DNA from 3 places in the Brevibacillus sp. NPDC003359 genome. Region 3 is predicted to be linked to each of the others. Evidence: riboswitches for the same ligand, from Rfam matches in the RefSeq annotation. Region 3 holds a riboswitch; each other region holds the start of a gene.
What was found. A riboswitch is a leader RNA that binds a small molecule or an ion and turns the genes downstream of it on or off. The one in region 3 is predicted to bind S-adenosylmethionine.

Region 1 (10,371 bases), on a different contig from region 3:
TTTTGCTCCTTGATCGAATGCACGGTTAAACGCTTCGCGCATCTCTGCGATTGGAAAAGAATCCTCTGCTGGCAGTCCACCTGCGAGCGAGAGCACTTGATTGCTTTGGGTCAGCTTCAAGATTTCCCGGACAGCCGAGGAGGATAGTGCTTCGACAGATTTTGAAAATGTGTACTCCATGTTCCGTTCCCCCTTGATTTTGCTTATCCTTGTTTTATCACTCTCCCTTGCGTAAGTCCAATCCTTGCTCGCTATGGGGAGATAGGTTTTGACTATGTCGAGCGGTTGTTCAATCGTTAGTTTTAGCACAACGCATGCAAAAAACCCCTCTTCGCATCAAACGAAAAGGGGTTCATATGTATATGGCTATATTATTCTAGGCGATACGGAATACACGTGGTTTTTCTGTGTGTGGCAGAAAAGAAAGGTCTACTTGTGTGGACGCTTCTTCCATTCCGATATCAATTGCCAACAGCAGTGCCTCTTCCTGGAAGGTCGGCGTACAGCTGCCTTCATTCAGTTCACAGAGACGCTTTAATCGCTTCATTCTCTCTGCGCATTTCTCCGCTCTCATGCATTCATTCGTCAGTTCACAAACATTGACGTGACGTGCATCAGCGATCATGCTGATATCATTCACATGAACAATCAGCCTTTTGCCTTCTTCTGTCACGAAGCCGATCGAGCAAAAATGCGCACCTGACATTTCCAAACGAGTGAGAACAGCATTGGCGTAAACTTCTCCCGTCCGCAAGCGAATCTGGCCTGCTTCAATGGCTCCACCGATCTTACGCTCGTTGGCGATCACCGTATACATATCCGTGTAACCGTTAATCTGATAGCGCATGGTACCCTCCCGCTCTTGCTGAGACTAATTATCATTAACAATGACATCGTATAATGAAAATCATTATCTGTCAATAATGAGAATGATTTTTATTCTACATCAAAAAGCCACACCCCATTTACATGGTAGTGTGGCCAAAATTCCTCACATTTACTTTGTTTTTGTAAACAGCCCCAACCGATCTATCCGCTGAACCGCCTCCGCGAGACGCTCTTCATTTGATAACAGGGCCGCACGTACATAGCCCTCACCTGTCGGACCGAAGCCATTACCCGGAGCTACGACAACATGCGCTTTTTCCAAGAGCAGGTCAGAGAATTCGACGGACGTGAAGCCGCTTGGTACGGGAAGCCAGGCAAAAAACGATCCTTGTGATGGTGGCGCCTGCCAGCCAATTCTGTGCAAATTGGAGTACAAGGCATTACGGCGGCTTTCATAGACTGCGACGAGATCACGAACACACTGCTGCGAATCCGTCATCGCCTTGGCTGCAGCCATCTGTACCGCTCCGAACAGACTGACGAAATAATGGTCTTGAATGAGATTGATCAAACGAACCAGCTCGCGATTTCCTACCATGGCCCCAACACGCCAGCCTGCCATGTTGTACGTTTTGGACAAGGTATAGAATTCTACGCCTACTTCTTTTGCTCCCGGAACCTGCATAAAGCTGACCGGCTTTTTCCCGTCATAACTAATCGCCCCATAAGCGAAGTCATGGCAGACGACGATTTCATGCTTTCGTGCAAAACGAATCGTTTCCTCATAAAACTCCAGTGGTGCATTGACTGCTGTCGGATTGTTCGGATAGTTGAGAAACATTAGTTTCGCTCGATCCAAATCAGCTTGGGAGAGCTGGCTGTAGTCTGGCAAGAAGTCATTTTCCGCCTTCAGCGGCATCATGACCATCCGTCCGTTGACAACAGCAACCCCCGACCAATAATCCGGATAGCCTGGGTCTGGAACCAGTGCAACATCGCCTGCGTTCATTAGGACTTGGCAAATCTCTACGAGTCCGGTTTTGCTGCCGAACAAAATCGCTACTTCTTCCTCCGGATCGAGATCCACATCAAATTCTTGCTTATACCAATGAGCCACTGCCTGTTTCAGTTCCACACGTCCCTGAAAAGGCGGATATTTGTGATGGAGTGGTTGTGCCGCTTGCGCCTGTAATTCTTCAATAATATGCGGCGGCGTCGGCAAATCGGGATTACCCTGGCCCAGGTTGATGACGTCATGGCCTTGCGCAATGACCTTGTTTACTTTTGCCACTAGCGTCGCAAAAAACTGGGTAGGGAGTCGATCAATCATGTCGGAGGGGTGGATACGCATCTTTCTTCAGTTCCTTTCTTCGGGCCAATACAGTAAAACCCCCTTTTTCCATACAGAAAAAGGGGGAGATCAGCTTGGTCGCGTCCTTATCTGTCAGGAAAAATCCTGCTGGAATTGGCACAGCATCTGTCCATCACATGGAGCAGATCCGCTGCCGGGCTTCGTAGGGCCAGTCCCTCCACCTCTCTGAATAAGTCAAACACACGGAATATACTGTTTTTTCGTCTATATCATACTACTTGAGCACGTAAACCGTGTCAAGATGCTTGATTCTGTACGGGTAGATGATGACTCCTTTTTTGAAAAGAAGTGTGGAAGGCAAAGAATGCGACAGACAACAGACACAAGCCTGCCATCACGAGCAATAGACCCTGCGCATGAATTGATTGGAAGATAAATGCGCCAAGCAATGGGCCAACCATCCGCCCTGCCGATCCAGTCCCTGCAATCAATCCCTGAATGAAGCCTTCTCGTCCCTCTGGTGTAAACTGTGCCGCTACTGCGGGTACTGCTGGCCAGACGAGCATTTCCCCCAACGTCATAATGAACATGCCTGCGACAAAACCTGCATAAACCGTCGACTGAGACAAAATTAGCATCGACAAGGCAAAAATATAAGCACCCAAGAGCATTTGTGCTTTTAGCGTGCGGGCAAAGCGTCGAATCACCCACGCAATTAGCGGCTGACCAAACAGGATCAAACCACCATTCAATGTCCACAACAGACTGTATTGACGAAGAGAAATGCCCAAGGACTGCATGTAGGTAGACAGGACCGTCGTCCATTGTACATAGACAATCCAGCTAATGAGCAACCCTCCGCATAAGAGCAGCAATGCTCCCCATACGACCTTGGGCTGTTGCTGTGGTTGTCGTAGAAGTTCGCCCTCTGCATGTTCGGGAGCAGTCGTCTGCAATTGACGTTGTTGCTCTGCCAGTTTTAACTGACGCGGCAAAATGAGCATGAACATCGTCAGCACAATTACTTGGGAGATCGCATTTCCGAAAAACGTCCAAGCAAACGAAACACTTGCCAAGAAGCCGCCTAAAGCAGAGCCGGCAGCTACACCCACATTGAGGGAGACGTAAATCAAATTGATTCCCTTACGGCCTCCATCCGGCCATAAAACCACTGCCAGTGCATTCATAACGGGAGAAAGGGATCCATAAAACAGTCCATTCAATAATAGCAGTAGGACATATACGGTAAAATCTTGTGTAACACCTAAACTGACGGAAATAAGCATTCCCCCGATGGAGCCAACGACAATGGTACGCATTTTGCCCCAGCGGTCAAAGAGCATACCGCCCACAATACTTCCGATCAGGAATGCGCCTTGATTTAAAAGCAACAAGAAGCCGGCTACGGTCAGCGGCTTTCCGAGATGGTTGTGAATATAGATCGTAACTAACGGCCATATACAAGCCATTCCGGTAGAAAAAATGACGGCAGCAATCGCCAATAAACGAATGCTGCTCGGATAGGATTCCCATTTTTGCCTCATGGCTTACTTCTCACCCCGATGGAAATCGCCGCTTTTTCCGCCTGTTTTGGATTGCAGACTGGTCGGACCGATTATCATTTCTTTATCCATGGCTTTGCACATGTCATACACCGTCAAAGCAGCTACGCTGACAGCGGTCAACGCCTCCATCTCGACGCCTGTTTTCCCTGTCGTCTTCACGGTTCCTGTAATCGCAAGCGTCGTTTCATCTACAAATGCAAATTGTATGTCGATGCCAGTCAATGGCAGCGGATGACACATCGGGATGATTTCCCACGTCTTTTTGGCAGCCATGACACCTGCTACCTGCGCAACGGCGAGTACATCGCCCTTTTCGATTCGACCTTCGCGGATTCGGGCGAGTGTTTCGGGTTTCATGCTGACTTGGCTCTCGGCTACAGCCACCCGTTTTGTGATGTCCTTCTCAGATACATCTACCATCTGAGCCCGATTTTGTTCATTAAAATGTGTTAATTGATCAGTCATACTAGTATCGTTCCTCCTCTATCTCCCTCCTACCTTACCCCCGCCGCTGGATAAAAGCAATGGGAATGTCGAGGACATTGTTTTGTTATCTTGCTCATCCACTCCTAAAAACGTACGAAGAACAGGTGCTGGAGGTATACTGTGCGTACACAGCTCAAAGGAGGGTATGGAAGTGGAAACGAATCAAGATCAGACAGTACGATGGGCAATGCTGTCGTATGGTGATTGGACCATTTATTTGGCAGCAACGGCTGCCGGACTTTGTTATGTCGGCTCGGTCAACCAGCCTTTTGCTGAATTGGAAGCGTGGGTAAAGAAACATCGCCCACAAAGTGCACTGGTGCAAGACGATCAATGGCTAAAGCCTTTTGCAACAGAAGTGATGGAGTATTTGCAAGGAACGCGCGAGCATTTTACCATGGCTTGCGACCTGTCTGGGACGCCTTTTCAACTCGCTGTCTGGGAGGCACTGCGCCAAATCCCATACGGGCAAACGGCAACGTACACCGATATTGCGAACATTATTAAAAAGCCTGCTGCTGTTCGTGCCGTCGGTGCAGCAATCGGTGCCAATCCAGTTCTCATTACAGTCCCCTGCCACCGCGTTGTCGGTAAAAACGGTTCACTGACTGGCTATCGTGGAGGACTGCCTATGAAGACAGTTCTGCTTGACCTAGAGAAAAAGGCGAATCGGAGTGTGAAAGCATGGCTAGTTCACTGACAGAAAAAATCGCTGCACTTGACTGGCAGTCACTGCAACAAGAGTTGGACGAACAAGGGTATGCTGCTTTTCCTTCCTTAATAAGCTCAGAAGCATGCGAAGAATTAATCGCTACGTATGGACAAAATAATCTTTTTCGCAATACGATCCAGATGGCACGGTATCGTTTCGGTGAAGGAGAGTATCGGTATTATCAGGCTCCCCTTCCCGCGCCTTTGCAGGAGCTTCGCGAAGGCTTTTATCCGATGCTTGCGCAGACTGCGAATCGGTGGCTGGAAATGCTTGGACGCGAAGCCGTTTATCCTGCTACCCTCCCTGAATTTTTGGCGCAATGTCACGACCAGGGTCAGCTGCGCTCCACTCCATTGATTTTGAAATACGAAACGGACGGCTACAATTGTTTGCATCAGGATATGTACGGCGAGGTATTCTTCCCGTTTCAAGTCGTTTTTGCCTTGAATCAGAAGGATCACGACTACACTGGTGGTGAATTTCTGCTGATGGAGCAACGACCGCGCGCACAGAGCCGGGGACATGTGATAACCTTGGACCAAGGCGCTGGACTGATTTTCCCGACATCTTATCGTCCAGTGCAGGGAACGCGGGGCTACTACAAAAACACGCTGCGCCACGGCGTCAGCACGATTACTTCAGGAACCCGTTACAGCCTCGGGATTATTTTTCATGATGCAAAGTGAGGAGCGCACCATATGAAAAGTATCCTTTCCTATAAAATGCCGAAAACCCTCCTTAATAAAGGAAGCGGATTTCTTGCGGATTACACCCACTCGCTCAATCCGTATACGGGCTGTTCTTTTGCCTGCTCCTATTGCTATGTTAGGCAGATGCCTGTCTCTTTGTTTCGCAATGAGCAATGGGGCAACTGGGTCGACATTAAGCAGCAAGCCGCCGATTTATTGCGCAAGGAGCTTTTGCGGGCAAAGAGAAAAGGAAAGGTGACCATCTTCATGTCTTCGAGTACAGACCCGTACCAGCCCATCGAACACAAGGAAAAGGTAACGAGGTCTTTACTCGAAGTCATGGTAGAGAATCCACCCGATTTTTTGCTGGTGCAGACAAGAAGTCCCTTGGTTTGGCGGGATGCTGACTTGTTGCTCCTTCTGGGCGATCGCGTCCGCGTCAGCATGACCATCGAGACCGACTTGGAGGAGATTCGCAGGCACTTTAGCCCACAAGCTCCCCCCATTCAAGCGAGGATCAAAGCCCTTCAGCGTTTGGCTATGGCAGGCATCCCTACACAAGCAACCATTGCCCCTGTTTTGCCAAGCAGTGAGTCGTTCCCGGAGATGTTACGTCCCTTGGTAACACGGGTCTGTGTCGACGATTTTTATATGGGAGATGGCAGCGGGGGTAAACGAACGAAGCGAAACGGCATTCCGGCTCTCTATGAACAGCTTGGACTGGAACAATGGTATGATCCTTCCGCCTATCGGATCGTCTATGATCGGCTATTGCATGTTTTTCCCCCGGAGCAGATCTATTTAAGTCAGGAAGGCTTCGCCCCTTAGAATCAACCGCTGTTTGTAACACTCCGCTCATTGGCAACTTTGATCGGTTTATGATATCGTCTAGCCTAGAGTGTAGTATCATCCAGGGAAATGAGGAATTGTCTTGACCATTACGATCTTGTTATTTGCCGGACTCGCCGAGCGTGCGAATACCCGGGAAGTACAGTTGACCCTATCTGAAGGCGCGACCGTTAGCGATCTTCTGCAAGCAGTGGAAAAAGAATATCCTGCGCTCTCTGCGCTTTTGGGCAGTTGTTTTGTCTCCATCAATCATGAATACGCGGCCAAAAATCAGGTCATTTCAGTCGACGACGAAATTGCCCTCTTGCCTCCTGTAAGCGGCGGAGAAGAAGACCCGCGCTTTGCCATTACCGAGGAGCCCATTTCTGCGGATAAGCTGGTTCATCTGGTGAGCAACCCGCATGCAGGCGCAATCCTTACTTTTGTCGGAACTGTTCGGGAATTTACCCATGGTCAGCGCACGGTGTATTTGTCCTATGAAGCTTATGCACCCATGGCTGTTGAAAAAATGAAGCAGGTCGCAGCAGAGATCGAGGAACGCTGGCCGGGAGCTCAAGTCGCGATGCACCATCGTATCGGTAATTTGGCTGTGGAAGAGATTGCTGTTGTTTGTGCCGTTGCAACAGCGCATCGCAATGAATCGTTTGAAGCAGGCCGTTATGCCATCGAACGACTCAAGCAGATCGTTCCTATTTGGAAAAAAGAAATGTGGGAAGATGGCAGCGAATGGAAGGGACATCAGCAAGGACCGTGGAATCCGCTTGCGATGCCAGAAGGAAAGGTGGAGTAACGTCTTGGATACTCGCTATTCCCGTCAGATATTGTTTCATCCGATCGGGCGCAGTGGGCAGGAAAAGCTCGGGCAAAGCCGTGTAGCAATCGTTGGCTTGGGAGCGCTCGGAACCGTTCTCTCCAATCATATGGTCCGAGCTGGAGTAGGTTTTGTCCGCATGATTGACCGCGACTTCGTCGAGCCGAGCAACCTCCAGCGTCAAATGCTCTACGACGAATCCGATGCAGCCGAACATTTGCCAAAAGCAATCGCCGCTCACGCCAAGCTGTCAAAGATCAACTCAGCCGTCACGATCGAACCGATTGTCGCAGACCTCACCGCTTACAATGCGGAGGAATTGCTGGCAGATGTCGATCTCGTTCTAGATGCGACGGATAATTTTCAGGTGAGATATCTCGTGAACGATGTTTGCGTTAAGCATAGCATTCCGTGGGTATACGGTGGTGCTGTGAGTGCGACCGGAACCTTTACCGCGATTCGTCCGGGGATCACGCCTTGCTTGCGCTGTCTTTTCCCTGAAGCGCCAAACCCGGGTGAGATGCCTACCTGTGACACAGCCGGCGTCATCGGACCGATCATTCACATCGTCGCCTCCTATCAGGCAACAGAAGCCTTCAAGCTGTTAGTGGGTGCGACAGATGAGCTTAATCCGAATTTGGAGCACTTCGAGATTTGGCATAACCGCCATCAGCAAATCAAGGTGGTCAATGCCCGCCGGGACGACTGTCCGACATGTGGGCAGAAGCAATTTTCGTTTTTGCACCCGGATACCCAGGATGGACAAGCCGTTTCGCTTTGCGGTCGAGACACCGTACAAATCTCGCCTGCCGCTGCCATCACACTTGATCTGAATGCATTAGCTGTAAGACTATCCCCCTTGGGACAAATCGAGCAAAACAAGTTTTTGCTGCGTTTTCGTGTTGATACGTACACGCTCGTCATTTTCCCGGATGGTCGCGTCCTCGTGCAAGGCACAGATGATATCAGCGTAGCACGCTCGCTTCATGCCAAGTATATCGGCGCGTAACTGGATTACCGATAATGAAAATAAGCTGTCCCAGACCGTCACCGAGACGAAGGGGCAGCTTTTTTATGCGGTTTGATCAAATGCAATCGTAAACGTCGTACCTTTCCCTACTTCACTCTGAACAGTTATCGTGGCGTGATGCAAATCGATTATTTTTTTCACGATTGCAAGCCCCAGACCACTGCCCGAATTGGCTCGGTTCCGCGATGGGTCCGCCTTGAAAAATCTTTCGAAAATGCGCTCCTGATTTTCCTTGGATACCCCTATTCCCGTGTCGATCATTTTCACGAGCACCTGTCCGTTCACCGTCTCCAGCTTTACACTGATTTTCCCGCCTGCTTCCGTGAATTTGATGCTGTTGCCAAGCAAGTTGGTCCAGACTTGATTCAGCATATCTTCGTCGGCGACGATTTCGATTTTTTCCAAGTCAATGTCCATTTCGATATCTTTGTCCATCCATTGCGGCTCGCATGCCAGGATGATTGCGCGTAGTTGCGTGTCCAAACGATACCGTTTCCGCTCTAAATCATGGTGAATGCCTTCTAGTGCCGTGAGCTTTAGAAGATTGTCACTGATCTTGGACAGACGCTTGCTTTCGGACTCGATAATCTCCAAGTAACGTTTACGCTCTTGTGGGCTAAGTCTTTCATTGTGCAGGGCACGAGCAAACCCGCTGATGGACGTCAAAGGCGATTGAATTTCGTGGGAAACATTGGAGATGAACTCCTGCCGCAGCTTCTCCATCTCGTTTAATTGCTCCGCCATGTGGTTAATGCCCTCCACCAGTTCCCCCCATTCGTGCGCCAGCTTGATATCGAGGTTGACCCGAAAATCCCCCATGGCAATCCGTCTGAGCGCATCAATCAATGGTTGAAACCTGCCCCGATGCCTTGGCATGGTGAAGAAAGAAATGATCATGCCTACCCCAATAAACAGAATGCAGCTCAAAACTGAATTGACCAACGTTTTTACAAGATCATTGGGATCATAGTCCATATAGCCATAAAAGAGAGAGGTAGTCCCATATGCACCTAGCCCGCACAAAGCAAAAACAGCACATAAGCCCACTACGCCTGCGATTTTCAGCAAAACATGGGGACGTTCTGGCCTTCTCTTTTTCATACGACGATCTCCAAACGATAACCAAGTCCCCGAACCGTCCGGATCAAAAAGCCGTACATAGCTTCCGGAAAACGCTCCCGTAATCGATTAATATGCACGTCTACTGTACGTTCATTTCCTTCAAAATCATATCCCCATATTTGTTCGATTAGCTGCTCGCGGGAAATGGTCTGCCCGGGATAGCTGGCCAGTTTGAACAACAGCTCGAACTCCTTTAGTGGGATGTTCCATGTTCTCGTACCACTAGTGACTGCAAACGTTTTACGATCAAGTAGCAGTCGTCCTGCCTGAACCTGATGCGAAGCGGCAATCCGGTAACGCTTGAGCAGCGCTTTTACCCGGACGACCAGCTCCTGCGGATCAAACGGCTTCACCAAATAATCATCTGTCCCTAGCTCGAAGCCTTTGATTTTTTGCGATGTCTCTCCCTTTGCAGTCAGCATGAGCAAGGGAAAATCATAATGCTTGCGAAGATGCCGACACAGCTCCCAGCCATCCATGTTCGGCATCATGATATCAAGAATCACCAGCTGTGCGGCAACCGACTCCAGTTTATCCATTGCCTCCTGTCCGTCAGCGGCTTCCACGATATCAAATCCATCATTGCGTAAAAAGACACTGACGAGCTCGCGAATATGCGGATCGTCGTCTACTACCATAATCGTGGTCACGTTCTACACCCTCTCTTTTACGAGTAATTGCTGACTAGCCAATCCCCGGTACATCTCATGCGTTTGAAAAAGCTCTTCATGTGTACCCATACCTGTGATTTTTCCCTTTTCCAAAAAGATAATTTGATCCGCATCCACTACAGTCGACAAGCGATGGGCAATCACGAGTGTGGTACGTCCCTTCATTAAATTTTGCAAAGCCTTCTGGACGATCATCTCGGAGTTACTGTCCAAGCTAGAGGTCGCTTCATCCAGCATCAAGATTTGCGGGTCCCGTAGTAGTGCACGGGCAATACCGATTCGTTGGCGTTGTCCGC
Region 2 (10,371 bases), on a different contig from region 3:
GGACGTTCTGTTTTTATCAACTCTGCCGATCGATTTTTTCTTCGTTTTTGCAGCTCATCTTGATAAAAAATTTTGGAAAGCTCTCTTAATTCATCTGCGTAAGTTTCCGCTTCACTCCATTTTTGTAACGTGAAACTAACCTTTGCCAAATTTAATAAGGCGTCTAATTGATCAGTTTCTGGTAATCGCTTTCGATAGGGAGAAAAGCGAATAACAGCCTTCTCATTTTCATCAGCATTGGTCCCGAGTATTGCTTGAAATAACCGATAATGACTCATCACAAACTGGGTAGAGTAGCTGTCTTTTTCGCTCTCAATTACGTACTCATAGAATAGCACCGCCTTTTCCAGTTTCCCATCCTCGTATAATTGCTCTGCCACAGTAAAAAGGATGGAGATATTTTTGGGATTCTCCAGCAATTGGGAGGCAACAGCTTCAATGCAATCCTTTCGCCCATTCTCAGCGCTTCGAATCAAGTAAGGGATCAATCGGGGGCGCGAGATTTTCCTTTCATATAAACATTCATCGGGGTATAGTTCATACAACCAGCCTGGCTCATAGCCAAACACCGCAGCGAGAGCGTCTAATTGACCTATGGTAATAGCCCGAGGCGGATTGCCATTTAGAATCTCGCTCAATGTTCCAGGATTAATACCTGTTAAATCACCTAGTTTGCTCAATGTATAACCGCGCGCTCTCCGATGTTGTTCGATTTCTGACCGCAGCGACTGGTGCAATGTCCCTAGCAGTCCCCCCATAATGGATCACCCTCTTAGTTTTCCTTTATTTTACAACCAAATGGTTTATTATGGAATATGCGCAAAACATTTCTTTATCATTTTAATAGTTTTGGTCAGGGGTGCTCCCATGCAAATAACCATAACAGAGATTGTTATGGTTAAATTGGGATGGTGTTAGGAAAAGCTCGTTCTACCAAATTACGCAGTTCACGGACATTGCTTGGCCATGTTTAGCCGAGCATCGTAGCCCCTTCCATGCGTGCGGCTGCACAAATTCTTAGGATTGATAGAAGCACCATATTTCAATAACTACGAAGCTAGTGACCGTAATGGAATGAATCCATTCGCTCGTAAGCACTCCCTATTCCTTTTTTCCGATCAACAATTCCACTTCTTCGATTTTCTTCGGGATCCGCGTAGAGAGCACCTCGCAGCCTTCTTCTGTTACTAACACATTATCTTCAATCCGAATGCCAATCGCTTCTTCCTCTATGTACAGACCAGGTTCAATCGTGATCACCATACCGGGTTGCATGGCAGTACTGTAATCCGGGATATCGTGCGTATCCAGTCCAAGGTGATGAGACACGGTATGATAGTAGTATTTGGATAGCTCACTGCTCTCTTGGATGAGACCGAGACGTAGCAGGCCATCTGTCAAGACTTGTTTCGTGACATCATTAAGTTGTGGAAGTGTGACACCAGGCTTCACTGCTTCGATGGTTTTGATTTCTGCTTCGAGTACGAGTTGATAGATCGCTTTCTGACGTTCTGTAAAGCGACCATTCACGGGAAACGTTCGCGAAATATCAGCCGCATAGTAGTTCGATGCTGCACCGAGGTCGAGGAGAACCAAGTCACCATCTTCCGCAGGCTGATTATTCGCTTCATAGTGCAAGACAGTAGCATTGATTCCACTAGCAATAATAGGTAAATAAGGAAGCTCGCGAACACCATGCGACTTCAACGTGAAATCATAGTGCGCTTCTAGCTCATATTCCATGATTCCAGGACGTGCATGTGACCACATACGCCGGATTGCTTCATCCGTGATCGCAATCGCACGTCTGATTTCTTCGATCTCTGCCGGACTCTTCACCATACGCAGTTCTTTCAGCCATGGGCCCGCATCGTGAATTGGCAGGGTCCGGTATTTCTTCTGCGCGTCTTCGGCAAAAGTCTCCGCAGGGGTCAGCTCATCGCTCCATAGACAGCGATACAAGTCAAGATAGAGTGAGCCCTTGCCTTCACAGCGCCTCACAAAGGTTCCAAATGACTCGGGCCACTCATCGAGATAGTCGAAGTGTTCGATACCAGACTGCTCTTTAGCCTCTTGATCCGATAAGACGGCCCCTGTCCATTTCGCTTCCAGTTCATTTGGGCGCTGAAGAAATAACGTTTCGGTCACGATGCCAGCGCGTTTCGTGATCATGAGAATGAGGTTGCTGCGCGCAATGCCGGTTAGATAATAGAAGTTGCGGTTCGGTGAAAACGGATATTTATCGTCATGGCTGCGTGTCTTGACAACCCCTGAAAATAGTACAAGTGCACTGTGTTCAGGCATTTTTTCCGCGAGTCTTTGACGGCGATTGATGAACTCTTTTGAATGCATGGTTATTGTCATTTGTTTCCACCTCTTCGTTCGTAAGTTTTTTCATAGCCTGATCCAGCATGTGAAAGGCGTTCTTGATCGCTTCTTGCGGAACGCGCGCATACTGATCACGGATATTGGAATTAAGTTCAGTATAATCTGGCAATTGTCAGCAAAAAAACAATCCTTATTAGGATACAACCGATGAAATCCGGCAAGACATCAAACTCGTTAAACCTGAAATCGAGAAATGCCAGTAATATCCCCAAAATCACTCTCGTTAGATCGTCATGTATCCTCCTTTATTCTAGATTTTAGGATACTTTCATCATTTAGGAAACGACTTTCGCACGAAATCTTTGATTGCGTCCATAAAACAAAGAGCAGTTACTCTAGGTAAACTGCTCCTTGCTGAGGTTACTCGGCTACTCTTTTCGCCCAGCGCAGGTCCGGTGTGCCGGTTACACTAAAACGGATGCCTTCGATCTTTTTGCTGTTGAGGTAGTTTTCGTTATTGAAAAATATCGGGATCACTGGTAAGTCCTGCATTAAAATAGTTTCAGCGTCGTGCAGAAGCTTCATGCGTGTTTCCTCGTTTTGTTCGACCTTTGCTTTTTCGATCAGTTCGTCAAACGTCTGGTTGGCCCAGTTGGTGAAGTTGCGGGAGCTTTTTCCCGTGTACAGCTCCAGCATCGCGAGCGGATCGAGGTAATCGCCGCCCCAGCCCATGCGCGCAATTTGGAAGTTTTTCTGCTTGAACGTATCGATGTATGTTTTCCACTCCTGATTTTCCAGCTTCACCTGCACGCCTAGATTTTGCTTGAACATTTCCTGCAGCGCTTCGGCGATCTTCTTGTGGTTTTCCGCTGTGCTGTATTTCAGTGTAATCTGCGGAAGCTCTGTCCAGCCTTCTTCCTTCAAGCCTTCAGCCAGAAGCTGCTTCGCCTTTGCCGGATCAAACTGATAGTAAGGCGCCACTTCTTCTCGGAAGTCCTTGCCCGAAGGAGTTTTCACCCCGAATGGCGTATAACCGTACGCTGGGAGCTGGCCTCCCTTGGTCACGTTTTGCGTCAGGATGTCCCGGTCGATCGCGTAGGAAAAGGCCTGACGAACTTTCGCATTGGTGAATGGCTTATCCGCTACGTTGAACGTGTACGTATAAATGCTGTAGTCCGGAAATGATTTATACTCTTCTTTTTCTTTTTCCTGCTCAATCACGTCGATCGGCAAGGAGTCAATCAGGTCAAGTGCTCCCGTTTTGAACATCTGGTAGTAGGTGGTCGCTTCGTTTACCATCTTGAAGTGGACGGTGTCCATCGTTACTTTTTCTTTCTCCCAGTAGCTCTGACTTTTGACGATTGTCAGCTGACTATTGTGGTCCCAGCTCTCCACGGTGTACGCGCCATTGGTCACGATACCTTTCGCTTCCGCCGCCCAGTTTTTGTCCGCATCCACGACTTTCTTGTTCACCGGCAGATAGGCGCGACTCATCATGATTTTCGGGAAATAGGTGATGGGGTCTTTCAGTCCGACAATGAGTGTGCGGTCATCCTTTACTTTGATCTGAACGTCATCCGCACTGCCTTTGCCCGTGTTGTATGCCTCTGCGCCTTGTATGTAGTAGAGCGCGGATGGTTCATAGGCGGCAGTCTGCGGGTTCAGCACGCGCTTCCAGGAGTATTCGTAGTCATGCGCGGTCAACGGATCGCCGTTGGACCATTTCATCTCGGGGCGGAGGGTAAACGTGTAGGTTTTGCCGTCCGGGGAGACTTCCACCTTTTCGGCTGCGCCTTCGCTGATGTCTCCATTTTGGCTGTAGCGGTACAATCCTTCGTACAGATGGTCGATCACCCAGTACGAGGTGGTATCGGAAGCGAATGTCGGGTCTAATGTGTACGGTTCACCCCGCAGGTTAGCGGTAATGACTTGTTTGACGGCTGCACTCGTCTTTTGATCGGCTGACGACGCAGCTGGTTTATCGCTGCCGCACGCAGAAAGTGCAGGCACAACGAGCGCCAGCAGTGTGGCAAAAGTAAGCAATCCCTTTTTCATTGATGATTTCCTCCTTGTTCTCCTCTGTCTACTGTACAAGATGGCAAGCGATCCAGTGTCCCTGCCTCACCTCCTTCCAGTCCGGCACAGTTTCGGCGCAAACACCTTGGACCACCGGACATCTGGTGCGAAACGGGCAACCGCTTGGCGGATGAATCGGGCTGGGCGGCTCTCCTGTCAGTACAATCTGATCACGCGCTTCGCGTTGGGCAGGATGGGAGACCGGCATAGCCGAGATCAAGGCCTGCGTGTATGGATGAAGCGGCGCAGCAAACAACTCCTCGCTCGGTGCCAACTCCATCATCTGCCCCAGGTACATCACGCCGATCCTATCGCTGATGTGCTTCACCATCGACAAGTCATGGGCGATAAACAAATAGGTGATGTACCGATCTGCCTGTAGATCGGCCAGCAGATTGACGATTTGCGCCTGAATGGACACATCCAGAGCAGAAATGGACTCGTCTGCTACGATAAAGTTGGGTTCCACCGCAAGCGCGCGGGCAATTCCGATACGTTGTCGCTGTCCGCCGCTGAATTCATGCGGAAAGCGCTTTGCGTGGCTTGGGTGCAGTCCTACCAGCTCCAGTAGCTGATAGATGCGCTCTTCTCGCTCTTTTCCTTTTGCCAACCCATAGGAGTCTATCCCTTCGGCGATGATGTCACCCACCCGTAACCGCGGATTGAGCGAGGCTTGCGGATCTTGGAAGATCAGCTGCATGTGGCGGTTTGCTTCCCGTCGCTCACGTCTATCCATCCTGGCGATGTCTTTGCCTTGAAACAGGATGCGCCCCGCAGTAGCCGGGTACAGCCCTACAATAGTCCTACCTAGTGTAGACTTGCCGCAGCCGCTTTCCCCGACGATTCCAAACGTCTCCCCTCGCCTGATTTCAAAAGAGACACAGTCAACAGCCCGAACACGTTGGCCGCCGCCAATCTCAAACGACTTGGCGAGATTCTCCACTCTCACAATGTTGTCAAACATGTCTCTCCCTCCCTGCTACAATCCAAGCTTCTGCTCTTTGGGCACGTGGGTCGTTCAGCCAGCAGCTCGCTTCATGCCGATCGAAAAACGTTTTCGCGTGCGGCATATGCTCCAGGCAAATTTCCATGGTAAACGGGCAACGGACAGCGAATGGGCAACCAGCAGGCGGACGAAACAGGTCTGGTGGGGTACCATCGATTGGAATCAGCCGCTCTTTTTTGCCTGCAACGAGACGCGGTACAGACTTCAACAGCCCTTGCGTGTATGGATGGCGCGGGTTGTCAAAGATTTCTCCCACCGGGCCGCTCTCCACCACTACGCCTGCGTACATGACCGCTACATGGTCGGCTACTTCTGCGACGACGCCCAGATCGTGGGTAATCAGAATGATCGAGGTGTTCAACTGCTGCTGCAGATCCTTCATCAGACGAAGGATCTGTGCCTGAATGGTCACGTCCAGCGCCGTCGTCGGTTCGTCGGCAATAATCAGCTGCGGATGGCAGGCAAGTGCCATGGCGATTCCGACACGCTGCCGCATACCTCCGCTTAGCTCGTGTGGAAACTGTTCAAACCTTCTCGCCGCCTCCGGAATGCCGACTCTCGCAAGCAGTTTCAGCGTCTCTTCCTTTGCCTCCGCCTTCGTCTGCTTTCGATGCTTGATCAGCCCTTCAGCAATCTGCAGACCGATTTTCATGGTGGGGTTCAGCGAGGTCATCGGATCCTGGAAGATCATGCCGATCTGCGAGCCGCGAACCTGTTGCCATTCCAGCTTCGTCAGCCCAGTTAGTTCACGCCCCCGAAACCGAATGCTGCCGCTTTTTACCTGACCGGATCAGGGAGGAATCATCCCCATCAATGCCCACGCAGTCACACTTTTTCCGCAACCGCTTTCCCCTACAATTGCCAGCGTCTCTCCCTCTTTCACAGAAAAGGAAACTCCTCTTACTGCCTGCACCTCTCCGCCGTACGTGCGAAAGGAGACGTGCAACTGATCTACTTCCAACAATGGCTTCATGATGTACTCCCCCTCATTTTCTGATCCGCGGGTCCAGTGCGTCCTGCAAACCGTCCCCGAGCGCGTTGCACGCGAACATGGTAAGCGAAATCATGAATCCCGGAAAAAACAGCCGCCACCACTGCCCGCTAAGCATAACTGCCAGCGCGTCGTTGGCCATCGTTCCCCAGCTGGCGGTGGGTGCTTGCACACCCAACCCAAGAAAGCTGAGAAATGATTCGGCGAAAATCGCGTGCGGAATCGTAAAGGTCAGGTTGACGATGATGACGCCGAGCGTATTCGGAAGCAGATGCTTGATGATGATTTTGGCATGGGAGGTTCCCAGCTTTTCTGCGGCTAGCACAAATTCCTGCCGCTTGATCTGCATGATTTGTCCTCTGACCAGGCGGGCCATGCCGACCCAGCCGGTCAGCGAAAGGGCAATAATAATCGTTGTGAGTCCAGGCTCAAGAACCACCATCAGCAGAATGACCACCAGCAGATACGGAATGCTGTAGAGTATTTCAGCCAAACGCATCAGGATGTTGTCCACACGGTCGCCTAGCTTGTTCCTTCCTGCCATGTAACCGGATATTCCGCCGATGCAAACACCGATCACTAGGTCGATGGCTGCTGCCGCCACACCAATAAACAAAGAGATGCGGCCTCCCATCCAGGTACGTGCCCACATGTCCCGGCCCAGGTCATCCGTTCCAAACCAATGCTCGCCCGACAGCGGCAGATTTCCCTTTGTCAACGACTGTTCATGCGGGCTGTGGGGAACAAGCATCGGCCCGATGAGCGACAGGGTCACCACTGCCATGAGCAGGAAGAACCCGAGCATCGCCAGCTTATTGCGGCTTATCCGCTGCAATACCTCCTGCCAATACCCAAGACTGGGACGTTCCCGATTTTCCTCGGAAAGTCGGTTTCGGTCGACCGGTCGAAACAGGGAATCCAGTTGTGTTGCTTGATTGGCCATCATGCTATTTCCCTCCACTCGTCAATCTGATGCGTGGGTCAATCACCCGATACAGCAGGTCGATGATGTACAAAGTAAAAATGAGTACAAAGCTGTAAAACACTGTCATTCCCAAAATCACGGGATAATCGCGGTTAAAAATGCTTTCCACGAAGTATTTGCCGAGCCCGGGAATGGCGAAAATCTTTTCCACTACAAAGGTCCCAGTCAGCAGGTTGGCAAACAGCGGGCCGACAAAGGTAAGCACCGGCAACATGGCATTGCGCATCCCGTGTCTGACGACGATGGAAAAGGTGCCAAGCCCTTTCGCCTCCGCCGTGCTTATGTATTCCTGCTGCCAAACCTCAAGCATGCTGGCTCGTACGAAGCGGGCGATAATGGCAAGCGGACCGATGGCGAGCGCAAGCGTTGGAAGAATCGAGTGCTCCCAGCTCCCCCACGCAGCGACGGGCAATAACTCCCATTTGACCGCCATGTACTTGATCAGCAGTGGTGCCAGAATAAAACTGGGGACGGAGATCCCGATGATGGCTGCAAACATAGACAAGAAATCCAATGTCCGGTTGTGATAGAGTGCCGCTACGATTCCCAGTGTGATTCCACCTGCCAGCGCCACAATAAACGACTGGAGTCCCAGAACAGCCGAAGCGGGAAAACCCTCCGCAATGAGCGTATTCACGTCCCTCGTCTTGGACTGGATAGATGGCCCTAGGTCAAATTGCAACAATCCTTTCAGATAGAGCAGGTACTGTACCGTGATTGGCTGATCCAAGTTGTACTCCGCCCGCATGTTCTTCACGACTTCTTCCGGAAGCATTTTCGCGTCAGACGCGAACGGGTCACCCGGAATCAGGTGCATGGTCACAAACGTCACCGTGACAATAATCCACAGCGTAACGATCATGAGAAAGCCACGCTTGACCGCATAATGAATCATGTTATTTCCTCCTTGCATAATACAAAGTAAAAAGATATGAATACTACGGATTATAAATATAAAAAGCCCCTCTCCGAAAAGAAGAGGGGCGATTTCGCAGTTCCCACCTTCTTATCTCGCAGAATACATCTGCAGGAATTGGCACCGTAAGGTCAATTAGACCAAGGTTGCCGGGTTTCATCGGGCCAGTCCCTCCACCACTCTTGATAAGAATGTTCTATGAAATTTAATTGCATCGTAAAATTCTTTTTTATCTTATCATTTTACTCGGATATGTCAACGCCGTTCCATGACAATTGATTTTTCTTTATCTTTGATTGATGGAAAAATTAAATCTTCACATCCGTATGAATAGGAAGATGTCGGCCCAAATCTTAATTGTAGTGCCCAGGATCAACAAAGCAAGAATGGTTTGGAGAATCCGGGTGTTCAACCGTTTGCTGACCTTCGTACCGATGGGCGCTGCCATGATGCTAGCGATAACCATGATCACGGATGGCCACAGCAATATGTCCCCCGCCATCCATTTCCCTACAGTCGAACCGATGGAAGAAAGAAAGGTGATGGCAAGAGAAGAAGCAATCGTTACTCTTGTCGGAATCTTGAGGATCACCAGCATGATGGGAACCAAAATAAAAGCCCCAGCTGCCCCGACAATTCCGGAAGAGACTCCGACAATCAAAGCGGATAAAACGGCTGTTGGTTTATGAAAGGTAACCTCGGACTGTTCTTGTTCGTCAATCCGCTTTTTTGGCAGGAACATTATGGTTACAGCAATGGTGGCCAGAATGGCGTAAACGATATTAATGGCTTCTGCCGAAAGATATTTTCCACCATATCCTCCAAGCAAGCTCCCGACAATAATGGCACTTCCCATGTACAGAACGAGCTGGTAATGAATGAGCTTATCTTTGCGCAGAGCCCAAACAGCAGCAAGAGTGGCAAAAAATACTTGGACTGCACTTATTCCGGATACTTCGTGAGCTGTGTAAGCAACGAATCCAAGGGCGGGCGGAATGTACAGGAGCATCGGATACTTGATGATGGAGCCCCCGATTCCGACGAGACCGGAGATAAACGATCCCGTGAAACCGATAACAAACAGTGTGATCATAAGGTCGATAGTCATACGCTCACCCTTTGCAATGCCTCACTTCGTTTTATTCTCGTTCTGCGAGTGCCAAGCCGTCCTTTTGCCATTTCAAGATTCCGCCGCTCAAATTCATTACATCCTTGAATCCATTTGCCTTCAGAATGCTTGCTCCAATGGCAGATCGGGCACCGGAACGGCACTGTACGAGAAGCGGCTTATCATGAGGAATCTCATCCAGCCGCATTGCGAGCATACCGAGCATGATGTGCTGTGCATCCCGAATATGCCCTTCGTTCCACTCAGCGAGATTACGTACATCTACTACGTGAACCTCTCCCTTTTCCACCCTCTCTGCAATCTCCAACGGTGTAACCTCTTCGATTGTCTCGAGCGAAGACGCTTCCCTTTCCATTAGCTTGCCGCTGTCGATAAAGCCCGTGACATGATCAATCCCAACGGAATGTAAGGTCAGCAAAATCTCGTTCAGCTCATCTGGGGTAGCCATGACATGAACCGGTCGATTGTAATCGACAGTCCATCCCGCCCAGTTGGCAAATGACTTGTTAAAAGGAATGTGGAATGTTCCATCCAAATGTCCCTTCGCAAATTGCTGGAACGGACGCGTATCGAGAATCTGTCCGTTTTCCAGCCATTCCTTTATCGATTCAAACGAGTTGAACTCTTGGACTACAGGGAGTTCCTTGAGCAACGCAGGGCCTTCTTTATTCACGCGTTTCATCACTGCAAAATACTTTGGCGGCTCTGGTTGTCCATCCAGAAGTGCATTGACGAATTCCTCTTCATTGGTGTGTGACATTGCCCAGTTAAAGAGCTTTTCATAACCGACGGTAGAAGACGGTACGGCCCCCAATGCTTTCCCGCAAGCACTTCCTGCGCCATGAGCTGGCCATACCTGCATATAATCCGGCAATTGCTTGAATTTTTGGAGAGACTGGAACATGGCTCTTGCACCTGAATCGGATGTTCCCATTATTCC
Region 3 (10,371 bases):
GATATCTTCCTCCGTGTACATATGAAAATTACGACTGACCAATACGAGCTTGTTGCGCGATTTGCGATACGCGAGTTCGAGCGCATCGACTTTTTGAATCACTTTGGAAATTTCTTGCCGAAGCTCATGTAAATCAAACTTCAACGAGTTGCCATGCTGTCTGGCGTTTTCAGCTATATCAAATATTTGGGTTTTACTCGTTTCTACAGTTTCAATCGTTCGCTTGATCACCCCGTCCAGCACGCTGATGTCTATCGCTTTGTTCATGATTGCTCTCCTTCAAACTCATTTTTAGCTTTCGTGAACAACTGTTGGAGGTGCTCTTCTTCTACATCTCGCAGTCCCATGTCATTGCGTGGAATGGCAAACGGATCTGTTCCTTGTTTTACGAATCCACGATTGGATGTAAATACATAGCGGTAGCCAGCTTGACGAGCTGTCTCCAGTACGATTGGACTTGTGAAGCCAAACGGCAACGAGATAGCCTCGACCTCTTGTTTCATCCATTCGCTTAAACCGACGCGAGATATACTGAAATCCACATAGAGGCGGTCCTTGTACTCTTTCTCGTCCTCTAAACGCTGCAAGTCCTTCAAATAGACCGGAGCTGTCTCTGGGCCAAGATCGCCCCACTCATTTCGTTCTTCCTCTTCATGCAGACTATACGTGTGGGACCCGATCGTAACCAGTCCCGTATGAATCATTTCGTTAACCTGTTGACGCGTAAGTGGTGGCGTCATATTCTCCCGTTTTCGGTCAGCTACATCTCTTAAGCGCCCCGCAATCGCGAAGTTCACCGAAGGGTAGCCGTATGTACGTAAGATCGGAAATGCTTCTGTGTAGTAACTCTCATACCCATCGTCAAACGTAATCAAAACAGCATTCTCAGTCGGTAAGGTACCCGTCTCCATAAATCGAAGGAACTCCTCCAACGAAATCGGATTCAGGTCGTTATCATGCAAAAATTTCATATGTCGGGCAAATTGATCAGGAGCTATGACATACCGCTGATTCGATTGATCCGTGACATGATGGTATGTCAAAACCACAACCTGATTGTTATACCACTTTTTCGTTTGAACCGCTGCTTCTTCAGTTGGTGTGACGTTTGGCTCAGCATTTTTTGTCTCACTTATGCTTATAGACGTATCTACTTGGGGAAAAGGTTGCACTTCTTGTTTATTCTTTTTTTCCAGAAAAGATTCGCCTAACAACCCAATAGCCACTGCAAAAAACAAAAAAGTAAGAAACACGATCAGGAAGAGCCTTCTGTTCGGCAAAAAAACCCCTCCTCTACTTCCTCACTAGGAGATTCGACACAGTCCTACAAATTCCTGTGCAACAATTGACCCAATAATTGGATGACTTTGCTCCTAAAATGAAAAAGAGCCCAGTAGCAACACCAGGCTCTTTTTATGTCATTCATGAATATTACAGTTGAGCAGCCTCTTGCTTCAGAATTTCTGCCTTGTCTGTTTGCTCCCAAGGAACATTCAGGTCATTGCGTCCGAAGTGGCCATATGCAGCTGTTTGTTTGTAGATAGGACGACGCAGGTCAAGCTGCTTGATGATACCAGCTGGACGCAGGTCAAAGTGTTCGCGAACCAATTGCACCAGAGCTTCTTCGGAAATGGTACCAGTACCGAATGTATCTACTGCGATGGAAACTGGTTGTGCTACACCAATAGCGTAAGCAACTTGCACTTCGCATTTGTCTGCGAGGCCAGCAGCCACGATGTTTTTCGCTACATAACGAGCTGCGTAAGCACCGGAACGGTCAACTTTAGTTGGATCTTTACCGGAGAACGCACCGCCGCCATGACGAGCATAACCGCCGTAAGTATCTACGATGATTTTGCGGCCAGTCAAGCCAGCATCCCCTTGTGGTCCGCCAATTACGAAACGGCCAGTTGGGTTGATGAAGTATTTAGTCTCAGCGTCCAACAATTCAGCTGGAACAACTGGTTTGATTACGTGTTCAACCAGATCTTGCTTGATTTGCTCCAAAGTCGTTTCAGGAGCGTGTTGGGTAGAAATAACGATCGTGTCGATACGAACTGGTTTGTCGCCATCGTACTCAACGGTCACTTGTGTTTTTCCGTCAGGACGGAGGTAAGCAAGTGTTCCGTTTTTACGTACTTCAGTCAGACGACGAGCCAATTGGTGAGACATGCTGATCGGAAGTGGCATCAGCTCAGGTGTTTCATTGCAAGCAAAACCAAACATCAAACCTTGGTCACCAGCACCAATTGCTTCGATCTCAGCGTCAGTCATTTTGCCTTCGCGTGCTTCCAATGCTTGGTCTACACCAAGTGCAATGTCAGCGGACTGCTCGCCAATTGCAGTAATAACACCGCAAGTGTCAGCGTCAAAACCGAATTTCGCACGGTCATAACCGATTTCACGAATGGTTTCACGAACGAGCTTTTGGATGTCCACATACGTGTTTGTAGTGATTTCACCTGCTACGAGAACCAAACCAGTAGTTACGGAAGTTTCGCAAGCTACGCGAGCGTTTGGATCTTTGGACAGGATCGCATCCAAAATGGAGTCAGAAATTTGGTCACAAATTTTATCCGGATGTCCTTCGGTTACAGATTCGGATGTAAACAGACGACGACCTTTTTGCAAAGCCATGAGAAAATACCTCCTTTGACCTCATACAAATAGTGTGGTAGCCGAGTTAGGATTTTATCTACGTAAACGCAAATAAAAAACCTTTTCCATCTTTTTAGGAGGAAAAGGTTTGAGCGTTTTTTGCTTCCTTCATCCTCTTATCGGCCAGAACAGATGTCCGTTCTGCTGGTTAGCACCGCTCAAGATCGGTTGCCGAGCTTCATAGGGCCAGTCCCTCCGCCTGCTCTGGATAAGAGTATCCATTACGGTTAATAGAATAATTGTTTTTTTCAGAGATGTCAATAGGAAAAATTTTACTTATAGTTGGTAAGATTTAGAAATTACGACAACAACCTCGGCGCGAGTTGCCCTTCCGTTCGGTTTAAAGGAAGAACCGTACCCACTTAGCCAATTTCTAGATGTCAAAGCCTCAATGGCCGGAGAAGCCCAATGGCTTGTCGGCACATCCTGATAATTCGTGGTACCGCGGTTATACAGCAAAACATTACGTGCCCGCGCGATCATTACCGCCATCTCTGCACGCGATATCGGCTGATCCGGCTTCATTTCATTCTTCGGGTACCCTTTCAAAATACCTAATTGATAGGCTACACCTAGATTGTTATACGCCCAGTGCCTTTTTGGCATATCCCGGAAGGTCGTTTTTCCTGTATAGGTAGTCGCTACCTTGGAACCGGTCGCACGCATCGATTTAAGCAGCATCGTCGCAAACTCTGCTCGGGTCACAGCCTGATTGGGCTTGAACGTCGCGTCATTGAACCCATTTACGATACCATGAGAATTCAGTCTGACGATCTCCGAGCGCGCCCAGTGATCCGAAATATCGCGATAGCCCGCTATCAATTTCTGTTGCGTCACCGTGAGTCGGTACGATTCATATTTGAACGCAGTACCGCTATTGAGGCGCACATAATATTTTCCTGGTTGCAAACGCAAACCGATAATATCGTTTCCTCGGTTAGACAGCTCCGCTACCTCATTCGTCGAAGCAATTGCATAGTTCATGTTTCGATCGCTATAGAGCGCGAAACGAAAACCGCTATCGACAGGAATGTACGGCGCTCGGAACGTCACATACGATTCACTATTCACAGTAAATTGGAACCAGTCGGAATCAGTAGCCGTTGGCATTGTGCCTGACATCACTGTCCCACCGCTTAGCGGAGACGCTTGTTGATAGGTGTCATTCGGCTCATTAAAATCTTTTTTTACGGGCGTGTATCCCAGATCCAGCTGATATTCGCCATTCACCGCATTGCGATTGTACTCACTCACACGAATGTAATACTTGCCCGGCGAAACTTCTTTTTTGACACGCTCTGTCGGATTGTCTTTCGTTCCATTATCGTAGTTAGGGTCCCAGACAACCGTATTTTTCCCAGGCTCTTGTTTACCAATACCCAGCAACAGATCGACACGCTTGTTATCAGGGCTAACAGAGACATCCAAATGTCCGTATTCACGAACATAGTAGGAGAACCAATCCTGATCCCCTTCATCGTGAAAATTACCTGTTACACTGATTTGGTTACCTACGAGCGGCCTTGCCGTCTCTTGTGTATCGTTCGGTTCGTTACGGTCCGGATTGATGGTAAACTTGCTCGTCAACAGGTAGGTAAACGCATTGTTGACCCCTCCGTTACGCATTAAGCGGATATTCATAGTTCCCGCCTTGACAGGGACTGTAAATGTATCCCCATTCCCGAAGTACTGCGTAATCGGCGGACGATTCTCTGGGTAAAAGGTAGCTGCCATCGCTGAAGAAATACCGGAAGTCACTGACGCTGTAAAGCTGACCTTCCCATCGTAAGGGATGTCCATCTTCAACCAGTCTATCGTGTCTTTTGGCCCTAAATTCCCACGTATCTGTGACTCGATCGGAAACGCTTTGGCTGAATACGTCTGATTATTCGGCTCTAAAAAGTCGTATGATAGAGCCGATCGAACGGCCTTGTCGACATTTAGCAAACCGTAGCCCGTTTTCCGGTCCCATCCCTTTTCCCCCAAATCAGTAGCTGTTTGATAAAGCAATTGCCTCACATCTAATGGGCTGAGTTTGGGATAACGGGCGAGTATGAGCGCTGCTGCGCCAGCTACTTGAGGCGCTGCTGCTGAAGTTCCGCTAAAAGAACCGTATTTTCCCCCGAGCTTGGTCGTATAGACATTGAAACCAGGCGCTACCAGGTTCAGCTCAGGCCCTGTATTGCTCTGGTAAATCACTTCATTGTTACCCCTTACAGCGCCTACAGCAATCACCGTGGGATATGCTGCTGGATATGCTACACGGCTGCTCTCATTGCCACTTGCGGCAATAAGAACAGCTCCGCTTCTTTCCGCTCGTTGAACAGCACTCGCCAATTCCTTGGAGTAGGCCATACTGCTGAGAGACATCATGATGACTTTGGCACCACGATCCAAAGCAGTATTGATACCCTTAGCAAGAGTCTGCACCGTAGTATCTCCATTTTTGGCCAAGACTTTAATCGGCAAAATCTTGGCATTCCACAAGACACCGGATACACCAATACTGTTATTCCCGCTAGCAGCCAGTACACCAGTTACTTCTGTTCCATGTCCGTTATCGTCCTGGGCAGACCTCCCGGGATTCACAAGATTCACACCAGGCAGAAGGTTGTCCTTCAAATCAGGATGCTTGTAATCGGCACCGGAGTCCAGCACTGCGATGATAATCTGTTCATTACTATTTACGACTGACCAAGCTTGATGAGCTCTAATCTGACTCAAATGAAGCTGGTTACTTAAATAGTAGTCATTCGATGCAGGTGGTGCTGCAGCATAGATCGTTTGGTTGTTTGCCATCACTAGCGCGACACTTAACGCAGTCGCTACTGACATGTTCACTGATTTTTTCATGCAAAACAGTCCTTCCTTCTCTCCCCTGCACAATAAGCAGTCTAAAAGGAATTCAGGTATTTATCTTCTCGTCCTAGCATAGCGGATGAAAAGGCAGACACGCAACCCTGATCACCCAATATTTGGAATGTTATAACAGTACAAAACCCTTTTCACCATGGGCAAAAAGGGTTTTCTCCTTACTGTAACAAACCTTTATTGTCTTCCACTTCAGGTGCTACCTGAGCTTTTTCTTTTTTTCTTTGCTGTGCTTTCGGAATAAAAGCAGTCAGTTCCGCCAGATTTACCTCTTCCTTTTTGATGGAGGAGAACGGAATATCAAATGCCCATACACGATGGCTGTTTGCTTCTACCTTCATGTTTTCCAAGGTAAAGTGTACACGCGCTACTGAATCGCCATCCTTATCATGAACGATAATCGGCACTTCAGTAAACTCCAGACGTTTTCCCAGACCGTTACGGAAAACAACGATGACTTTCAGGCCGTTATCTTCACCCGGCTTGATATCGAGGACTTGCAAGTCTACTTCGCCCTCTGCAATCGGAGCTTTCTCTGCAGCCTGCTGCAAATATTGCTTGGACTCATCTGCACTCAGACCCAAATTATAATTTTGATTCTCTTCTACTTCGTTCTTTTTCGGCTTGATATAGCTCAGCTTCAGAGGAACCTCTTTTTCAGGAATACGGTCGAACTCATCCCAGCGGAACATGAATTCCATCGGACGGCTGGACATTTCCATCACTGGACCAGATGTGATCAGATCAAAAGTCTTTCTTGCGACTTCCTCTCCATCCTCCGTCACCAAAGACAGTGGAAGCTTTTGAAACAAAATACTGCGATCAGTCGCATTGCGAACGTAGGTCAGAACCAAGTAACCATCATTCGTAACCTGTGTAAAGAAAGGAATGATACCTACCTCGTTACGAACAACCGGAGGCATTTCATCATGCGCGTATTGCAAGAGTTCATGCTCAGCTTCGTCCAATTGATCATCCCACGGACCGTTCAGCACCAAAAACAATTCCTTCGATTCCACACGGTTCGCAGATTGCTGCGGATTCTCCAATCCGGATACACCCAAATAAAACTCTTTATGAAGATTCTCATGAATATCTTCGCGTACTTGCTCCAAGCTCTCCTTGGAACCAAACCAATTTTCCAATAACCAACTCATAAGTTAACCTCCTCTTTCCCACACCTCAAAAGTATTACGTTCTATTCTACCTCAAGCGTCCATCTTTTCAGGTCGGCATCAGGCTTTTTCACTAAATTTGGCGGGAATACAATCAGCCACGGACGGCTGTAACCCGGCTTCACATTAATACTACTTGCGTCCAGCACACCTGTTGCTACCAGATCACCATTTGCATCAGCAATCGTCAGCTTGAGTTCATCTGGACGGTAATCATGTGCCATCCCATTGCGGAAGAGCATCGCTGCTACCAAATGTCCTTCCTTTGTCATTCCGATATCAAAACCAGTAACCTGTACCGTATTAATCGGAATCAATGGCAAGGACTGCGTCAACGCTTCCAGACGATCCTTTTGGCGATCGGTCATGCGCTTTTCCATTTCTGGATCGAGCTCCAGATTACGAGGCCACACATGCGAATTTCTACCAGCCTTCATAACCACTTTCCAACGGTTAAAGGTGAAATTATCATGCAGATAGCTCTCTTCCGGGAACAATACCTCCCACGGACGGCTGGTATGCGGCGGAATTGCGTCCATATCTGACAAATCCACCTTGATCCGTGCAAACGCGTTATCATCGAGATAAATCGCTAATCCAACGTTTTTGATCCGCACTGGCTTATTCGTGGAATTGCGGAAGAACATAGCGACAGTCAGGCCGTTTGGCTGCGGAATCATACTGAATCCAGTTACGCTAACCATGCCTTTACGCATATCAGGCAGTTCTTCTTGCAAAAAGCGAAGCGTGTACTTTTTCTCGGAATCCAGTTCACTTTCCCAAATCGGGCTCAGAGACAATTCCGTACGAATCTTTTCAGCTCCACCTACAGAAGCTTCCTGTTGCTCATTGCCTTCCATTTCTACCTCGGTGTTTTTCATCTCAGCGACATCAATGGCAGACTCTTCTTGAATATCTTTTTTCAAATCTTGCTGATCCTTACCTAATAAATTCTTCATAAAGGAAAACATAGGCTACCTCCTCACACGTCCGGACACGAACGAAGCTCTCTTATCATGATAAACTTTTTTGACCAGCCTATGCAAATTCGCTCTCTTGCATCAGGCTCCTTGGGGAACGTTTACTTTCCAACGGGACAAGTCCAGCTCTTCCTTTAGAATGCTCTCTGGCGGGAAAATAAACAGCCACGGCTTACTTGTATTTGCATTTACAGTCAGGCTCCCGAGTTCAAACAGGCCTTCTGCCACTTTATCCCCACTTGCATCATAGAGCGCCAGTGGTAACTTTTCGAAGGACAGCGACTGCACAGAGCCATTGCGAATCAAAAGCATCGCATTCAGAGCACCACTTTCGGTTCTACGAATCTGCACACTTTGTATATTTACTTCTCCCTCTTTTAGAGCGGGGAGGTTCTTCGCTAATTCAATTAAGGACGTTTTTTGTTCATCAGTGAGCGCCTTAATCCAGGATTCCTCCAGCTCCAGCTGCTGTGGAAGAACCATCTTCTTCTGCGCCATCTCAAAGGCGATCTTCCAATTCACGAGAAGAACTTCTACCTGTAAAAAGTGCTCTCTGGCAAATACAAACGACCACGGCCTTGCAGAACGCGGCGGAATTTCTCCGAGCTCGCTCAAATCAAAGGATTGGCGGGTAAACAGCTCCTGATCCCCAAACAGTACTACCAGTGTCATCTCATTTAGGCTGATTGGACGGTCTGTGCTGTTTCGTACGAATGCTACCACTTCAATCCCGTCGTCATGCGGAACAAGTGAAGTCCCTGCCAAGGAGATATTCCCAGGCTGCAACGGCTCCAGCTCCTGAGCCATAAAGGAGAGCGAGTATTTCTCTTGTGCCCCCAACTCCTTCTCCCACAATTCATGCAGCGAGAGTGTTGTGATGACGCCAGTTGATTCCTCTTGTACCTGTTTCGCTTCCTGATGAGACTGTTCGGTATCAGCAGCGGAAAGGATCGATTCCTCCTGCACCTGCTCCCGCACCTCATTGGTTGTCGGTTTGTTCCCCATTAAATTCTTCAAGAAGGATAACATATCGTCGCTCCCAACTTTTCTCTACATCTATATATAGTAACATTCGTCATCCACTATAGCATAGTGACATCCTTTTGCAACATAGAAAACTTGGCATTCCAATCAGAAAACAAAAGGCTTTTGCAACCTTTTCACCGCATGATTCGTACTATAGTTATGTTAGGATACCCGTACGCAACAGGGGATGTCAAGGAATGGAAGGATGGGCGGTGGGACAAAAAAGACCGTTTCTTAGGCGGTCTATACCGTTCAGACAACATTCAGCGTTCATCATGTCTCATTCGCATATTAATGAAGAAATTTTTTTAGGCTATCGAGACGTGGAGGATTTCATGTATAACATTTCCATAATGAGTTAAAGTTTACAACGTTGTTTATTATTGATAAAATGTAAGTGTCTAAACAAATAACTTGGGGAATTGCTTTTTGGCCAACTGTCTTGTGCAGTTGGTTCTTTTTTGCTTTAAAAAATAAGAGCCTATCACGAATGCGATAGGCCCCGCCAATGCTTTCCGTTTCGGACTTTTGCGCCCGCCATCTATTGAGGTGGAATATTTACATCAATACGCTTAGTGGTACTCGCATTCCCCGCTGTGAACGTGATTTTCACGTGCTCGCAAAGTTTAGTATTGGTGGTATTTTGTTGAACTAGCCTAATTTTTCCAGCGTCATCCAGCTGCAAATAATGCGCAGGTTTGTTTCCTCCACCCATCCCCTCAACTTTTACAACATCTATTCCTACAGCAGGATTCTTTTGCGTTCCTTCTATTAAACTGATGATTTTATCCGTCACATCTTCTCCTGCCTTGCTCGTACTCTCGATTAACGCACTCTTGTAGTACTTATCACTTTCTTCCATGAGAATTTCTCGGTCACTCTTTCCACCATCTTGAGCTTTTGGCAGAATATCTACGTCTATTCGTAAGATCTGGCTCGCAGTACCTGCTGTAAGCATGATTTTTACATGTTCGTACAGAGTCGTATTCGTGGTATTCTGTTGAATCAAATATATTCTTCCTGATTGATCCGCTCGCAAATATTGTGCAGGTTTGTTTGCTCCACCCATTCATTCGATTTGATAAATTTGTACCTGAACATTTGGATTTTTGCTCATGCCATTTTTCAGGTGGATAATTTGATCAGTGACATCTACTCCGGCTCCTGTCATTGCAGAAATCGAAGTGACTCTGTTGTATTTATTTACTTCGTCCTGGACGATTTGGTAATCGCTTGGTCCTCCAGTATCGCCATTGGGCTGGATGGTGACCACTACTCTCATCGGGGTAATAATCCCCTCCACCAAGAACCACACACTAACTCGTTCTTGTACCGGCTCCACCGTGCTGTTTGGTTTTATCAGAATCACTTTTCCAGATGGATCGACTTGCAAATATTCGACCAGATTGTTAGGAGAGATCGGCTCTATTCTTCTCGGCTTGATCTGAACAACCGGATTTTTCACCTGACCTTCCATCAATCGAATGATTTGGTCCGTAATATCCTCACCGGCCTTTGCCGAGTTTGGAATTGTGGCAGTGCGGTAGTACTTGAAGGTTTCCTCTTCGCCTATTTGGATTTTGATTGTTTCCTGAATTGAATCATCAAGCGCCTTCTGCACTGCTAGATCGGAAAGCGGTCTCTCTTTCACGCTGTAGATC

Region 1: it holds a riboswitch for S-adenosylmethionine, as region 3 does, so the genes downstream of both, ACFYU8_RS13615 (pyridoxal phosphate-dependent aminotransferase) here and metK (methionine adenosyltransferase) in region 3, are expected to answer to the same signal.
Region 2: it holds a riboswitch for S-adenosylmethionine, as region 3 does, so the genes downstream of both, ACFYU8_RS03505 (ABC transporter permease) here and metK (methionine adenosyltransferase) in region 3, are expected to answer to the same signal.

The regions. Positions count from the first base shown of each region.
Region 1 is NZ_JBIAOR010000003.1:398,440-408,810, reverse strand. It holds gene ACFYU8_RS13625 (aminotransferase-like domain-containing protein) at 1-180, opposite strand, end outside; gene ACFYU8_RS13620 (hypothetical protein) at 377-847, opposite strand; gene ACFYU8_RS13615 (pyridoxal phosphate-dependent aminotransferase) at 998-2,179, opposite strand; SAM riboswitch class I at 2,263-2,376, opposite strand; gene ACFYU8_RS13610 (MFS transporter) at 2,437-3,684, opposite strand; gene moaC (cyclic pyranopterin monophosphate synthase MoaC) at 3,688-4,170, opposite strand; gene ACFYU8_RS13600 (methylated-DNA--[protein]-cysteine S-methyltransferase) at 4,343-4,891, shown strand; gene ACFYU8_RS13595 (2OG-Fe(II) oxygenase) at 4,876-5,589, shown strand; gene ACFYU8_RS13590 (SPL family radical SAM protein) at 5,602-6,420, shown strand; gene ACFYU8_RS13585 (molybdenum cofactor biosynthesis protein) at 6,524-7,231, shown strand; gene ACFYU8_RS13580 (ThiF family adenylyltransferase) at 7,236-8,261, shown strand; gene ACFYU8_RS13575 (sensor histidine kinase) at 8,325-9,383, opposite strand; gene ACFYU8_RS13570 (response regulator transcription factor) at 9,380-10,054, opposite strand; gene ACFYU8_RS13565 (ABC transporter ATP-binding protein) at 10,058-10,371, opposite strand, start outside.
Region 2 is NZ_JBIAOR010000001.1:773,420-783,790, reverse strand. It holds gene ACFYU8_RS03535 (helix-turn-helix domain-containing protein) at 1-758, opposite strand, end outside; gene ACFYU8_RS03530 (aminopeptidase P family protein) at 1,102-2,364, opposite strand; gene ACFYU8_RS03525 (peptide ABC transporter substrate-binding protein) at 2,749-4,383, opposite strand; gene ACFYU8_RS03520 (ABC transporter ATP-binding protein) at 4,412-5,368, opposite strand; partial or broken gene ACFYU8_RS03515 (ABC transporter ATP-binding protein) at 5,361-6,383, opposite strand; gene ACFYU8_RS03510 (ABC transporter permease) at 6,397-7,344, opposite strand; gene ACFYU8_RS03505 (ABC transporter permease) at 7,349-8,281, opposite strand; SAM riboswitch class I at 8,390-8,494, opposite strand; gene ACFYU8_RS03500 (sulfite exporter TauE/SafE family protein) at 8,619-9,410, opposite strand; gene ACFYU8_RS03495 (rhodanese-like domain-containing protein) at 9,442-10,371, opposite strand, start outside.
Region 3 is NZ_JBIAOR010000005.1:81,428-91,798, forward strand. It holds gene ACFYU8_RS16120 (sensor histidine kinase) at 1-267, opposite strand, end outside; gene ACFYU8_RS16125 (polysaccharide deacetylase family protein) at 264-1,280, opposite strand; gene metK (methionine adenosyltransferase) at 1,432-2,637, opposite strand; SAM riboswitch class I at 2,772-2,873, opposite strand; gene ACFYU8_RS16135 (S8 family peptidase) at 2,935-5,511, opposite strand; gene ACFYU8_RS16140 (SLAP domain-containing protein) at 5,691-6,686, opposite strand; gene ACFYU8_RS16145 (SLAP domain-containing protein) at 6,728-7,675, opposite strand; gene ACFYU8_RS16150 (accessory Sec system S-layer assembly protein) at 7,766-8,713, opposite strand; gene ACFYU8_RS16155 (hypothetical protein) at 9,252-9,719, opposite strand; gene ACFYU8_RS16160 (hypothetical protein) at 9,780-10,371, opposite strand, start outside.